2 regions of the Gracilibacillus thailandensis genome follow, and region 2 is predicted to be linked to the other one. Evidence: riboswitches for the same ligand, from Rfam matches in the RefSeq annotation. Region 2 holds a riboswitch; the other holds the start of a gene.
What was found. Region 2 has a riboswitch for S-adenosylmethionine ahead of GH715_RS08855 (5-methyltetrahydropteroyltriglutamate--homocysteine S-methyltransferase). Riboswitches for the same ligand answer to the same signal wherever they lie in the genome.
Positions count from the first base shown of each region.

Region 1: it holds a riboswitch for S-adenosylmethionine, as region 2 does, so the genes downstream of both, GH715_RS10670 (cyclase family protein) here and GH715_RS08855 (5-methyltetrahydropteroyltriglutamate--homocysteine S-methyltransferase) in region 2, are expected to answer to the same signal.

Region 1 is NZ_WJID01000031.1:24,802-32,956, forward strand. It holds gene GH715_RS10645 (sensor histidine kinase) at 1-541, shown strand, start outside; gene GH715_RS10650 (response regulator transcription factor) at 516-2,129, shown strand; gene GH715_RS10655 (FIMAH domain-containing protein) at 2,326-4,815, opposite strand; gene GH715_RS21780 (hypothetical protein) at 5,072-5,197, opposite strand; gene GH715_RS10665 (5-methyltetrahydropteroyltriglutamate--homocysteine S-methyltransferase) at 5,375-6,481, opposite strand; gene GH715_RS10670 (cyclase family protein) at 6,509-7,261, opposite strand; SAM riboswitch class I at 7,400-7,502, opposite strand; gene GH715_RS10675 (DEAD/DEAH box helicase) at 7,650-8,155, opposite strand, start outside.
Region 2 is NZ_WJID01000023.1:49,365-57,519, forward strand. It holds gene GH715_RS08850 (lamin tail domain-containing protein) at 1-1,062, shown strand, start outside; SAM riboswitch class I at 1,233-1,321, shown strand; gene GH715_RS08855 (5-methyltetrahydropteroyltriglutamate--homocysteine S-methyltransferase) at 1,423-2,529, shown strand; gene GH715_RS08860 (metallophosphoesterase) at 2,784-3,614, shown strand; gene GH715_RS08865 (CPBP family intramembrane glutamic endopeptidase) at 3,611-4,270, shown strand; gene GH715_RS08870 (hypothetical protein) at 4,257-4,613, shown strand; gene ligD (DNA ligase D) at 4,597-6,330, opposite strand; gene ku (non-homologous end joining protein Ku) at 6,435-7,283, shown strand; gene GH715_RS08885 (hypothetical protein) at 7,610-7,810, shown strand; gene GH715_RS08890 (H-type small acid-soluble spore protein) at 7,866-8,045, shown strand.

The sequences.
Region 1 (8,155 bases), on a different contig from region 2:
CACCCAAATGCTTGGTGAATATTATAAATTTATTACACGTACTGATGAGAATACCATTGAATTAAGAAATGAAGTTAAACATGCTCGTATGTATACAGAAATTCAAAATATGCGCTTTTCTCGCCGAATCAAAGTTGAATTTCAGGAATTGCCAGAAGAATTAAACCAGATCAAAGTGCCTAAATTAATTGTTCAACCGATTATTGAGAATGCTTATAAGTATAGTTTGGAAGATAAAACAGAAGCAGGAATTTTAAGTGTCACATTTACAAGCATGGAAAATAAAGTAGATATCATCATCGAAGATAACGGTGAAAAACTTACTAAAGAAGAGATAGAAAAGTTAGAAGAGCGAATTAAAAACCCTAATAAGGTGCGTGAAATAACGGGTTTAATAAATATTCATCGCCGATTGGTCCTTAGCTTTGCAAGTGGCAGTGGCTTATATTTATCACAAAGTGACCTAGGCGGATTGAAAGTAAAGGTTCGACTTGTATGTAAGGAGGACTATAAACATGTATCGCTTACTCATAGTAGATGATGAAGAACTTATAACGGATGGTCTTTATGATGTCTTCAGTCGATTAATGCCAGAACATTTAGATGTTTATAAAGCATACTCAGGTAAAGAAGCGCTTGATTGGATGTCGCGTACACGAATTGATATTATTCTTACAGATATCTCTATGCCTGGCTTATCAGGATTAGAATTAATCGAACGCGTGCAATCCTTATGGCCACATTGTAGGGTGATTTTTCTAACAGGATATGATTATTTTGATTACGTATATCAAGCGATTCAGATGAACGATGTAAAATATTTATTAAAAACAGAAGGTTATGCGAAAGTAGTGGAAACAGTAAAAGAAATTTTAATGGAGCTGAAACAATCCTCCTTAAAAAGTCAATTGCCAGAGTTAACAGATCAAGAAAAACATGCGTATGAAATGATGGCACAAAGTGATTTTATGAGACACCTCATTCAAAAAAGTAATGTAAGTGTTCGAGACTTTAGTAATCTTGAAGTCGAATTTCATCATTTAAACATTCCGCTAAAAACAAGTGAGCAAGTCTACTTAGTCCTTGGAAATTTAACGTATCCAAAGAATACAACCTATACAAAACAAACTAACATTTTACATTATGTCCGATCTTATTGGGAACAGAAATTTTCCTCACAACTAAAGAGTCTCAGTATTATGGACCGTTACGGTGATCTCGTTTGGTTTATACAAATGAAAGAAGATAAACCTTTTACACCACAACATTTACTGGACTATTTAGAAGGAAATTTAGAAATGATTCAGGATGATTGTTTGCAAATAATGGATCTAACGCTTCAATTTACAATGAGTAATGGACCAGTTGATTGGCAATCTGTATCAGAAAAGTATGAATATTTACGGCAATTACAACAACTGAAACTAGACAGCAAATATCCAAGTATTATTAAGGAACAACCTAATCAAGCGGAAACAGTAGAGACTTTAAATCCAATCCCAAAAATGGATTTACTGACGGCCCACTTGTCCGCGAATCGAAGAGAGGAATTTTTTGAAGAATTCTATGAACTAATAAAGTCAGTACAAAAAGACAGCTATCACCAAATGACAAAAGTTTATTACTCTGTTGCACTTGTTCTATATGTTGACATAAGTCAAAATCAATTACAAAATCGAATGGATGATCTTGATAAAACTTTTAAAATAGATGAGCATACGTCCTTAACAAGTAGTTTTAACTACTTAGAAAAGGTAGCGAATCAATTATTTGCCTTGAAAAAAGCAGATGGTCAAGATCGGGCCTCACAAGTTATTGAAGGAATTTGTCAGTATATTGAGAACCATTTAGATGAAGATTTATCTTTAGTGAGACTAGCGGAAATTCATTATTTTAATCCATCGTATCTATCCTATTTTTTTAAACAAGAACAAGGAATTAACTTATCGGAATATATTGATCGTTGTAGAATTAGAAAGGCTCGTGAACTCCTAAGCCATAGTGATTTAAAAGTTCGGGAGGTAAGTGAAAAAGTGGGGTATCACACTGCACATTCGTTCACACGCTTTTTTAAGAAAATGACTGGTATGACACCAAAAGAGTATCGTGGTAGTTTAAGTAAACAGTAGCTTGTATATTCATCCAAATATATATTTTTATCGAAACAAGGCTTCTTATCAGTAGAAGTCTTGTTTTCTTTTGGGAGAACGACACTCCCACTAAATGGTACACCTGTTTGAATCAAAAGAATAGACCACATAAAATCTTAAGATATTTTATGCGGCCTATTTGATTATCACCTCTTAAAGGATCCTTGTATGTCTATCATAGATTATTTATATATCTGATCGTCTCTTCTGCTGCGAAAATCATCTCTATTGCCTGCTCTTCAGTCAGTTTGCCTGAATTAACAAAAGCATTGACCTGTTTGATAAAGGCGTTTAGCATATTGATGGCTTGTTCAGGTTTGTCATGTTTCTCATCCAACAGAAATCTTTCTGCCTGATTTAGTTTTACCATCAGAGCATTCCTGTTGCCACCAACAATATCAAGGTCTGCAACAATCTCTTCAAGGTCGTCAATCCTGTTTTCGGCCCTGAACTGTGCGAACATCCAATCAAAGATATTCTTATCTGCGTATTCTTCATGGCCTGGGCCATACCTGAAGCTTGCGTTTGATTGACCGATAAGGTTACTGAACACTTGGGCTTCGGTTTCGTGCGGTGTCCAGTCAAAGCCGAAGTATGGAAAATTAAATGCCTGGTTGGTTTCCAGAACCGTCACGTTAGCTTCTGAATATAAGCCACTAGCTCCAGCGCCTGTTGAGAAATAGTTTGTCCAAGCATTACCAGCACCATCATCCTTATGTGTATGCGCCCATATGGCAGTTTTTGTGAGCTCGGGATTCGCGGTAAGCTGTTCTACGGTTGGTAAGGAGCCTCCTGCAAGCGGAACGATTGCCGCGAGGAACTCAGGATTGCGGTTATAGAAACCGATTGTGTACATACTCCCCATAGAGAAGCCGGACATGTAGATACGGCTCATATCCACCTTTCCCTCAGCGGCCAGTTTCTCCACGTATGCCATAAGAGCCTCATTGTTGTCCTGATTGTTTGAGTGGTTCTGCGTAGCTATGATGTGTGCGTTGTACTTGCCCGGGTTCTCCAGTTGGTGCTTGGAAAGCACAGCTGCGCCGTTCGCAGTTTGCACGGGCGCGAAGTAGTCCCCCGAAGGGCCGCCGCGGCCGCCGCCATGGTTGTAGATGAACAGCGGGAGAGGACCGAGGTCTTCCCAGGATTCGTCGATCGAAATCAGGATGTCCATGTTGCCTGTTCCATCCGGGTTCGTTTTATCAGGAACAAACTTGTCGAGCGCCGGGTTTACTACCTCTGCTTGAGTGAATCTCGGGATTATGGTAGTGCCGTCTGTCAGCTTGATCTCACGATCCACGTTGACGCGGTAATTGAGCATCGCCGAGAATGCGTTTTGCAAGTTGCCAGAAACCATTGCGCCGGATGTATAGCCATTGGCATTCCAAAACTCAAATTCAACGATGATGTAGCGTCCGCTCTCGGGCATATCTGTTACGAGGTCGTCGGATCCTGGTGCAGGCGATATATAGCCAAGCGGCTCGGGATCATTGTTTACATATACTCTGGTGATATTGCGCATGCCGTCGAAAATCACGGTCGAGCCATCAAGCCTCGTGTTCCTGGCGGCAGCCGTAAACATGTCGGCGCTCAGGTCGGTAAGGTTTGCCGCGTTGCCTTCGCCAAGGTCGATGATGACCGCTGTAGTGACGTTGCCGACAGAGAATATGTCGTTATACACTGTGAACGGTAAATCCGTTGCGTTTGAAGCAGGCTTGAATGTCACGTGGATGCTTGTGTCGCTTGCGGTAACGTTCTTTATTGTGTATGTGTTGTCTGTAACAGCCACTTCTTCGTCGTTAACCGTAACCTTATCCACTTCAAACCCGAACGCGGGGTTGAACGTGAAGGTCACGTCTTCGCCATCGTTTACCCAAACATGGCCTGCCAGGGAGGACGGACTTATACTGCCATTCTCGCCGGATGACGTCATGACGTAGTGCTGAACGCCAACGTTCACGTTCGGTTCATACAGACGCAATGACGGTGACTCTTGCATCTGCTCAAGCAGTTGAGCCGCGCTCGTAGTGCTCGCTTCCTTGCTCTTTGCAGTGAAGCCGTCTTTCGTACTCGTCAGGGCAAAGTTCCACTGGTTGTTCCCGCCCCAATTGTACAGGGACACTGTGCCTTCTTCTTCATCCAGTACATGCAGCAACAGGCTCTGCTGGTTGCCGTTGCTGGCTGCGCCGGTCGTGTTGAGGGGCGCATGCTGTGCATTGAAGCTGGATTCCCTTCTCAGGGGTTCCGTGCCACCGCCTGTGCCGGGAGCGTTGTTCAATAAATAGTAGCCCGGGCCTTCACCAAGACCGCCGGATGCCGCCGCAGTGTTTGCGCCAAGGCCAAACTGCCAGATCATGTCGTCCGTCACTTCGGATGTGATCAAGCCGTCTTCAATCGTCACGGGCTTGGACACCATGCCAACCTGAGTGTCGCCGGTGACGTCGCCTGGTGTGTTGATTGTCGCTTGAGCGTTAGTAAGCGCGCCGTGCTCGGACACGATGAGATAGCTTCTACCAATCTTGACATCAGCAGGGTCGACCTGCCTCCACGTGATGTTTGGTTCCGGCTCTGTCTCCGCCGCCTTAGCCTGGGGTAAGTTGTATACCATTTCTGATACCATAATGAAGTAAACTAAGAAAGCCACCACTGATATTATTTTACGCATTACCTACCAATCCTCTCCTCTCTAATTCCTTGTTTTTTTCCCTTTCATTACAATTTGACGACATGACTATCGCCTGCAAAAAAAGAAAACTAACTTAATCACCCCCAGTTTGATATAAGTCGTTGGGGATCTTAAGATGTTAAATCGTTCTAGAATGTCCCTAAGACAAGTATAAGTATAGCACGAATAATTTGAGAATAATGTCATATTGTGTAAGCGTTGTCATTATTTTTGTCATAGTTGCTAAGGTCAATTGTTATTGCTTGGACACATAGAAAAAGAGCGTCGCAACGACTAGAGCAGCACCGCCAATCACTAATAATCTTCCATAATGATCTCTTGTTTTAAAAGCATTCTTTGCGATTCTTAAAATATAAATCAACAATATTAGACATAGACTAATTCCAACTATCCAGCCAAAAGAGTAGAAATTGCAAAGTCAGACTGACGAAGGATTTATTTTTCAATTTTTCTATAGTAAACAAATAATTGCAAATAAAAATCCCCAAGCACCTGTATCGAAACGAGCACTTGGGGATTCTATTATTAAAGATACTTATTACTGTCCGAGTAATTCTTTCGAAAGTTTCACTACATACGCTAATTTATTCCATTGTTCTTCTTCTGTTAAAATATTTCCGTGATGCGTAGAAGCAAATCCACATTGTGGGCTTAAGCAAATTTTGTCTTTCGATACAAATTGACTCGCTTCTTCTACACGTGCTTTAATTAATTCTTTGTCCTCGAGTTCGCCGAATTTTGATGTAAATAATCCTAATACAACACGTGGTCCGTCTTCCTTTGCAATATGACGTAATGGTTGGAAGTCACCTGAACGATCATCATCATATTCTAAGAAGAAACCATCTACTTTTTCTTTAGCAAACAGTGTCGGTGCGATATGTGCATAGCTTCCTTCAAATGCCCATGTCGAACGATAGTTACCTCTGCAAAGGTGTGTTGTAATAATTAAGTCTTCTGGTTTATCCTCTAATACACTATTGACAACATGTAACGATAAATCAATTAGTTCTTGTCTCGATAAGTTCTCAAAAGCAAATAATTGCTCTGCGTTTAATCCAGCAATATATACATCATCAAATTGCAGATAACGACAGCCTGCATCATAGAATGCTTTCACTACATCACGGTATGTATCGATCACATCTTGTGTATAATCTTCTAATTTCGGGTATATGTCTGGATTACGAATACCTGCATGGAACAGTTGGTTAGGACTTGGTATCGTTTGTTTCGCTACTGCACGGTCTCCAACAATTTCTTTAAATTCAATGAAATCTTTAATGAATGGATGATCTGCATTAAAGGAAACTTTCCCAATGTTTCGTACATCATATGGTTCTGTCTCCAGACCGTGGAACTGAAGTCCTTTTTCTGGAACATATCCTTCAAATCCATTCAAGTGTTCGATAAAATCAAGATGCCACCATCCACGACGAAATTCACCATCTGTTACTAGTTCTAGCCCCACTTCAATCTGCTTATCTACAATTCTCTTAATCTCATTTGTTTGTACTGCACGTAACTCATCATAGGATATCTTACCTGCTTGGAAATTCTCATTTGCTTTTTTTAAGCTTTCTGGTCGTAATAAACTCCCCACATGGTCTGCTTTAAAGGGTGCTTTAATAAATGTTTTTGTCATAATTAATCAATCCTCTCTATTTTTTTCTTAAGGTATTATTGCAAAAGAGCGCACTGGAAACCCAGTTGCCTTTTCTGGTTTTGCTACTATATTAAATATGATACTGCCTTTTGGGGGCAGTTTATCTAAATTTGTTAATAATTCTACTTGGTATGTATCTTGCTCCAGTACATAATATTCGCCAATTAGCGATCCGTTTGCTCTTGCATCCTTCGCAGAATCTGTATCAAACGTTTCGTGACCAATGGCTTTCACTTGTCTCTCTTGGAAGAGATATTTCAATGCATCTAATCGCCAGCCAGGTGCATGTGGATTCCCCTCGTTATCCTTATTCTCGAATTTCTCAACATCTGGCCAACGTTTGCTCCAATCTGTTCTTAATGCTACAAATGTTCCTTCTTCTATTTGTCCATACTCTTCTTCAAACAATTTAATATCATCGACTGTTACGGTATAGTCATGATTTTCTGCTGCTTCTTTAGATTTATCAATCACAACAAGAGGTAACACTAACTCTTTTAAATCTAATTCTTCTAGCCAACGCTGATTCGGTACAAAATGAATAGGTGCATCTATATGTGTTCCATATTGCCCTGGAAAGGAAAATTGTTGAACAAAAAAACCATCTTTATGCGTAAATAATGGGTCAATCTCAGCATTTGGTAATGCGGAAAAATGTGGGGAACTAGGCCCAAATGTGTGTGTTAAGTCAATCCATTTCTTACTTTTTAGTTTTTGCAAAGCGTCTATCAATTCTAGTTGGTTGCCTTCTATCGTCATTCTTCCTCCTCCTTCACATGCTAAAACGCTTAGGACGCTTACCATGAATTCTATTTGTATATTTTATCTTTTTGAAAAACCAAAAACCCCTTTTCTAAATAAGAAAAGGGGCAAAATGTCAACTACAATCTGTCTCCCTTCTTATCTTCAAGCGTATCACTTCTGGAATTGGCACGGTACTTACAGATAGTCCGTTGCCGAGGTTTCAAAGGGCCAGTCCCTCCACCTCTCTTGATAAGAAATTTATGGTATTTAATTTAAATATTACAATACGCCAAAATATGGTACAATGTCAAGTCTCATTTCTTCTGGTGCCTGTCACTACATGAATTTTGTCGATTTTGACCTTTTTCGGGTAGTGACAAACAGCATTGCAAGAAAATGTGATCTACTCTGAATCAACAAATTTCCCTTTAAACAGACTTTTCTTTGAAACAGTCAGATCCAACTGGCGACTAAATTTCTGCAGTTGTCGCTCCTCACTCTCGGTGACAATCGCTATAACGGTTCCTGAGTTAGATCCCAACCGTCCAGTTCTTCCGGAGCGATGAACAAATTGTGTTGTCTCTTTAGGCAAGTCCATATGAATAACATGGGTTATATCAGGGATATCTAAACCTCTTGCAGCAACATCTGAAGCTAGTAGTAGTTCAGATTTTCCTTCGCGAAATTCTTTAATTGCTTTAGCTCGTTCTTGCTTTTTGGAGTCACTATGTAAAACTCCTGCATGGATGCCCATATAATCTAGTTTTTCTGCCAGTACCGAAAGCGTTGTAATATCTTTGACGAATACCAGTGCTTTCATGTCATGATTACGTAGGAGCCTTCTTAGAGATTCAATCTTATCTCTCGCTTCACAAACAAGATACATATACTCCACATTTGGTCGATCAT
Region 2 (8,155 bases):
TATATTATGCTTTATTTAGGTTGGGGTATTGATGATGAAGGTATCGCATGGATGAATGAAGTATTGAGTCAACATCCAGACCGTACAGCGATCTTAACCTTCCACGAGTATTTACAGGCAACAGGAACACGTCATCCATTAGGCGAAAAACTATATCAAGAAGTAGTGCTTCCAAATGAAAATGTTGTAGCTGTTTTATCTGGTCATTATCATGAAGCACAGACATTAGTGGATGAAATCGATGACGATGGGGATGGTAACCCTGATCGTAAAGTATATCAAATGTTAGCAGACTATCAAGCAGGACCTGAAGGTGGACAAGGGTATATGCGTTTGTTACATTTTGATACAGATAATAATCAAATATATGTGAACACCTATTCACCATATATGGATGATTATAATTATTATGATACGGATGAATACCCAAATAAAGATGAATTCACTATTGATTTAGATTTAACAGCTAAAGAAAAGCGAGTTGCGACGGATAGTTTTGTAGTGAATGTTTATACTGATAATGAAATAGGCAAGGTAGATAATGTCGTGAGCGGAGATACTGCAAAAGTTACATGGGAGGGCCTTACTAAAGGAGAACGGTATTTCTGGTATGCTACAGTGACTGATAACTATACAGGTGAGACTCGCTCACCTATCTGGTCTTTTGTCAAAGGGGAAGATGATACATCAGGTAATGGCAAAGATAAAGACAAGGATAAGGACAAAGACAAGAATAAGGACAAAGACAAAAAAAAGGACAAGGATAAAAATAAACCTGAGAAGCATCCAGACTCTAATACTGATTCGGATTCTACTTCTGGTTTTGATAAAAACGACAACAATAATAATCAAAATTCTGAGAGGAATAACGTACAAGAAGCAGAAGACCAAAGAAGTAAACAAGAGGTCAAGAATAGTGATAAACAATCACCAATAGCAAGTAATGATAACATTAATCTCCCAAATACAGCAACAAATATATTCCAAATTATGGCATTGAGTATCATATTGCTAATCATTGGAACGATATTATATGTCAGAAATAGAACACAATTAAATTAAATAATTTAGAAGGGATGCAATATATGTTGCATCTCTTTTTCTTTGTTTCTTGAATGTTAGCTATAAATTTATAACTATGATTAACAATTGTGTTATACATTTTCAAAAAAATAGGGTTGTATTTTCCAACAGCATATTGTATGATGTATGTATGGTAAAAATTGCATATATTCTTATCCAGAGAGACGGAGGGATTTGGCCTTATGATGTCTCAGCAACCAGTCATTTTTGACACGGTGCTAATTCCAATAGATAAGAAGATTGACTTTCGTTCATGATAAAGGCCTTCTTCTTAGAAGGTCTTTTTTTACTGGGTAAGATATGCTGACCAAATTCATTTTCATTATAAGGAGAGGTAGTATGACAACAAAAACAGTAACAGCACCATTTCGAGCAGATCATGTGGGGAGCTTATTACGCCCGGAGAATTTACTGAAAGCGAGAAAGGATTTTGAGGAAGGTAATATTACAAGTGCACAGTTACGTAATGTGGAAAACAAAGAAATAGCTCATATCATTGATAAACAGATTGAAGTGGGATTGAGTCTTGTTTCAGACGGAGAATTCCGCCGTCGTTTCTGGCACACAGACTTTTTAGAGCATTTAAATGGCATTGAAGGATATGTACCTGAAGTAGGTTATATATTTCATGGGAATGAAGAAACAGAACGCTATAATATTCGAAATACAGGTAAAATCTCATTTAATCCTGATCATCCATTTATCCAAGATTTTAAAGAGTTTAATGCATTAGTAGATGGTCGAGCGGTGGCAAAACAAACCATTCCAAGTCCTAATCAGCTTTTCAACGAAGGAATTCGTGATGTTAGCATTTACCCGGATATTGAGGAATATGCCAGAGATGTTATTCAAGCATACCGTGATGCAATTAAAGCATTTTATAATGCTGGTGTGCGTTATTTACAGTTTGATGACGTTTATATAGCAGGATTGTCTTCACCTGATATTCCATTTAATGATGGTGAGTTTTCACGGGAATTTTTAATTGATCTGGCATTAAGAGTAGTCAATGGCGTTTTAGAAGATAAACCAAGTGATCTTGTTGTCACTACCCATTTATGCCGAGGAAACTATCGCTCCAATTGGGCTTTTGAAGGAAGCTATGATTTAATCGCTCCAACCCTATTCGCTAAGGAAAAAGTAGACGGTTTCTTCCTTGAATATGATGATGAACGCTCAGGTGGATTCAAACCGTTAGAACATATCCCAAATAATGGCGCACGTGTTGTGCTAGGATTAATTACATCAAAGAATGGAGAGTTGGAAGACAAAGAACAAATTAAAGCACGAGTGGAAGAAGCCGCAAAATACGTACCACTTGAGCAATTATGTTTAAGTCCACAATGTGGCTTTGCATCTACTCACCATGGAAACAAACTAACCGAACAAGACCAATGGAACAAACTCCAACACATTGTACAAATTACAAAAGAAATCTGGGGTTAAAGAATTATCTCTTGTTATCGGTTGAATTCAATTGAATTAGGTAAGCAATCACAAGGAACCTTTGTTGCATGAATGGCAATGAAGGTTCTTTTTTTCTGTAACAGGTTATTAGGTTTAAGTAACATAAAATAGAAATAAAGAGAGATGTACAAATGTCAAGTATGCTGTGGGAAACTATGTCGACTACACACGTACATTTCTATCCATTTATGTTAAAATGACAATACATTATCCATATAAAAAGAGGTTGTTAGATGAGGCGTGGTCGCATGTTTTTATTGATATTTATGCTGGTTATTGTTATAAGTGGCGGTGTGAAAATATACTATGATACAAATTTATTCAAGGTTGAGAAACTGGAGATAGCTACTTCAAAATTGGATAAGGATCAATCTTTTACTATATTACAATTAACGGATTTACATAATAAACAGTTCGGTGACAATAATAAGAAATTATTAGATGAAATCAAACAAGTAGATGTAGATGTTATCGTTATGACAGGTGATTTAATTGACAGGAAAACGGATGATTTACAGTTTGTCTTGGACTTTGCGGACAAATTAACTATGATTAATTCCAACGTCTATTTTGTAACTGGTAACCATGAATGGGAAAATCCGTTGCGAGAATCATTTATTCAAGGCCTTGCCGACAAAGGAATTCATCTACTAGATAATCAAAACCGTGTCATTGAACTGGCAGGGGTTTCTTTTCAGTTGATAGGTGTAGGTGACCCATCAACTAATCATGATGATATGGAAACTGCTATGTTAGGGGTGCATGAGGAGGATGTGACGATCCTGTTATCACACGCTCCTGATTTATCACGTTCAAAGTATCCAGAGGCGATTGATTTAGTATTAAGTGGTCATACCCATGGAGGTCAAATTCGCTTACCTATCATTGGAGCAGTTGTTGCTCCAGGGCAAGGTTTTTTTCCGAAATATGATCAAGGATTATTTGATTTAAATAAACATCAACAATTATACATCGATAGTGGTCTTGGTACGAGTGTAATAGATGTGAGAATCTTTAATCAGAGTCAGATGACACTAATTAAAGTAAAGGGTGTCGGTAAATGAAACGATTAATGTTGTTCGTTGTTATTGCTTGTCTTGCGATGGCAGTGATCGAACTATATATTGCTCCTAACTATTTAGTTAAATCGATATGTAAGCTGTTGCTTTTCTTGTTCATTCCATACTTATATATTCGATTTGTTGTCCATTTATCTTTTAAAGATTTATTTTCTTCTAAAAAGAAATATTTAAAATTACCAATTATTCTTGCAAGTAGTGTATCCATCATTATTTTATCGTTGTATTGGATCATTGGTAGCTTCTTTGATTTTTCGAATGTGACTGTTATGCTGGAAGATAACATGGCAGTTGATAAAAATAACTTCCTTTTTGTTGCGATCTATATTGCACTCGTTAATTCGTTATTAGAAGAATTTTTCTTTCGTGGCTTTGCCTTTTTAGCTTTATTAAAAATGACAAAAAGATGGGTAGCTTACCTTTTTAGTGCTGGTACGTTTGCACTTTATCATATTGCGATGATGACGGATTGGTTTTCTATTTACTTATTTGTCCTCATCCTGTTCAGTTTATTTGTTGCCGGTTATCTATTTAATAAATTAGATGAGAAGGCAGACAGTATATTGCCATCATGGTTAGTTCACATCAGTGCGAATGTATCCATCAATCTGATTGGGATGATGTTATTTGGAATTATATAAGTTTATATTAAGAAAAAGGTTCTTCATGGTAATTGTTTTGGTATTTTTAATAGCCTGTCAATCAGACATCGAAAAATATGATTATCAAGACCATTCGAATGATGAATTTCTAGCTGATCAGGCCGATTATTTTCATTACTTTATTGAAGAAGTGAGATCTGACACGATTAGTATAGCGCCAATATTAGATGTCCACGATCGATCTTATGCACCAGTTGAACTTGAAATTACTGATCAAACAGAAATAGAGGGGAAGGATGTGTTAGAAATCGATGATAAAGTAAATATATGGGTCACAGGTAAAAATATAGCTGAGCGGATCAAAGTCAAATCATCGAATTAAATGGGCAGCCTTTCTCTTTAATTCTTGTTGGTATCGTGTGAATCGTAAACTTTCTTGGGTCTAATGTTTCTGTTACCTCATTCCAATATAACGGTGTCGCGACAGTTGCTTCATCAGTTGCCCTTGTCGAATAGGGAGCAATGATTGTCTTTCCTGGAGCATGTTGAACATAATCGATATAAAGTCTTTTGCCACGATTTTTCTTTAAGCGCTCGATGGTAAAATGATCAGGATCAGAGTCAACCAATACTTTTGCTGTAGCCTCCATTAATACTCTTGTTTCATCGTACGTCATATTTTCAATCGGTATATGAACTTGTAATCCAGTTCTTCCGGATGTTTTGACTAAAGGTGTGAAGCCCTGATGTTCCATCATTTCTTTAATCAAGTGGGCAGCACGAACAGCAATAAAAAACTGATCTAATGATGGCGGATCAAGGTCGAAGACTATTTCTTCGGGATCTGCCTTGTTAATTTTATTAAAAGGAACATGGAACTCCAATCCACCATGATTACCAAACCAGATTAGACTTTGCAGATCTTGACAAAGTATATCCATTTCTCCATCATTATTAGAGATAGTTTGAATGAAAGAAGGGGCATAATCTGACAGATGTTTTTGATAAAAGGAATGTTCATGTACCCCATCAGGAAAACGAATTAATGTCAGTCTGCGATCCTTCAGACCAGGAAGCATAAAAGGTGCAATCCATCTTAAATAACACAAGTAGTTTAATTTCGTAACAGTTGGAAACAATTCTTTTTCTAATCGGGATAAGTTAACCGTTGATGGAAATTGTGCCAATCCTTGATCAATCGTAAGTTGATTACAATCGGTTGGGTTGATATCAAATCGGAACTGATGAAAAACCGGTTCACGGAGTTCTTGATCTTCAGCACTCAGACAATTTATATCCATACAAACAGAAGGATCCAGCTCCCACGTTGTCCCATTTACCTTCTGCCCATAACGTTTGAAAAAAGTAGTTAACGTTTCTTTCTCTCCTTGTTCTAGGCCATTCTTACATTTCCCGAGTATGCAGAGTGTTTCGTTGTGATAATATCGTAACGTGAAATAATCATTTTCGGTATTCCAATTCGTAACAATCCCAGAAATGGTTCGAAAATTTTTGATTTTTAGCCATGTATTACTTCGCTTTCCTTCTGTATAAGTCGCTTTCTTTTGTTTGGCAACCATTCCTTCTGCCTGATGGATATCGACCACTTCGAGAATGCTATCCAGTTTTTCGAAAGTAGGTGCCTTGCGAATCCTTCCTGTTAAACCTTCCAAAATCGTGGATAATAATTGATCACGCGTAGAAAAGCTTTTCTTTCGTAAACTTTGAGCTTTTGATTCTAATAAGTCAAAGGCGACAAAAGTAGCAGGGCGATTCTGACTAAACTGGTTTATATTCTTTTTTATTCTGGACCGCTTTTGTATTTGTTCAAAATCCGTTCGATAGGCAGTAATCGTAATGATCAATTCTCCATCAAGAAAAAGTGGTAAATAGGCTTGGAATCTAGAAGTATGTTGTTGGCACCACGAAATGATTTCAGGAAATGAATGGCTAAGGTCATGACCGTTTCGACTCCATAAGGTAATGTCCTGATCGGTCCATTGTAAACCACAACGAAATCCATCATATTTTACTTGATATATCCACTCATTTCCTGAAGGTGCTTCGTTTACAAGTCTAGGCAGCATCGGTTTCCACATAGTATAGACTCCTTTTATCAGACACAGTTATCAGAAATATTTTTGACAAACTGTTGCATGATTATGTCATAAAAAGAAAAACTATTGATAAAGAGGTGATTATGATGCATACGATGTGGAAAGGAACCATTAGTTTTGGTCTTGTTAATATCCCAGTCAAGCTTCATTCAGCAACGGAAAATAAAGATATAAAGCTCAGAAATTTGCATAAAGAATGCCAATCTCCTGTGAAGTACGAAAAAGTATGTCCTGTCTGTGAAAAAGAAGTGGAGCAAGACGATATTGTAAAAGGATTTGAGTATACGAAAAATAAATTTGTTATTCTAGAAGATGAAGATTTAGAAGCATTAAAGGAAGAAAAAGAGGATAAGTCGGTCGATATTGTGGATTTTGTAAAGTTAGAAGAAATTGATCCGATTTATTTTGACCGCAGTTATTATTTGTCTCCAAATGAAGGTGGAGCAAAGGCGTATGGCTTATTGCGCAAAGCACTGGAGGAAACAGGGAAAATCGGTTTGGCAAAAATTACGATTCGCTCAAAAGAACATTTAGCAGTTGTTCGCATTTATCAAAATACGTTAGTGATGGAGACGATTTATTATCCTGATGAAGTTAGGGACTTCCAAGAGGTTCCAAATGTACCGGAAGAAGCAAATATTGTTGAGAAAGAGCTGGAAACAGCAAAATTGTTGATTGAACAATTATCAACAGAATTTGAACCGGAAAAATACCATGATGAGTATCGTACCGCATTATTGGAACTTATTGAACAGAAGAAAAATGGAGAAGAAGTTTCAACGGCAAAAGAGCCTGCCAAAAAAGACAATGTTACAGATTTAATGGAAGCTCTCGAAAAATCATTAAACAAAACTCAAAAAGGAAAAAAGAAAACGACAACGAAACGAAAGAAAACGACAAAGAAAACAGCTTCACAAAAAGCAAAGGCAAACTAAAAAAGGACATGGCTTATCAGTAGATAATTTGCATATACTATCGGATTCTCCTCCTTGGATATAACCCCAAGGAGGAGAAAACTATTTTATAAGGGAAGTGGGGAGCCGCAGTGGTGGTTAGGCTGTTCAAATATTTTAAAATGGATGCTAGAGATAAAAAAGCGAACACCACAAAACCAAATACTTATTGAATACATATTAATCAATTTACCAAGCATCCATAAACTGCAAAAAAGGATTGTTTTTTTCTTCCAATCATTCTTTAGGAAAGTAAGATAACGTGATATCATAGTAATAAAATTATCCATTAAAAAGGAGGTTATGTTATGAGTGTAAAACGATTTATTATAACGGAAATCATTTATTCGATTCTTATTGGCTTTGTTTTAGGACTTGTATTTGATAACTTTTTGTTAGGTATGCTGATTGCGATTGGAGTAGGAGCAATAACGATCGCGGTGTTCAGTGTAGCCGTTAAAAAAAGGAATAAACAACAAGAAAATAATTCCAGAGAGAGCGGTACATAATTTACAGTTAGAAATAGTAAACTATTCTCAATAACTAGCTAAGGAGGATAGAATAATGGACGCACAACGCGCACAAGAAATTTTGGATTCGCCTGATATGCGTAATGTAACTTATAATGGCGATAAAGTATATATTGAGCATGTCGATCAAGGAACAGGTCATTGTACCATCCACCCGATCGAAAATCCCGAACAAAAATATATGGTGACAGTGGAACAGTTGCAAGAGCAATAACAAGTAAGCACCCCAATTAATGACCTTATTCAATTGGGGTGCTGTTACATGATAAGCTCTTCCACTATAAAAATTTTTAATATTTTATAAATATTTTGCAGGAAATAGCC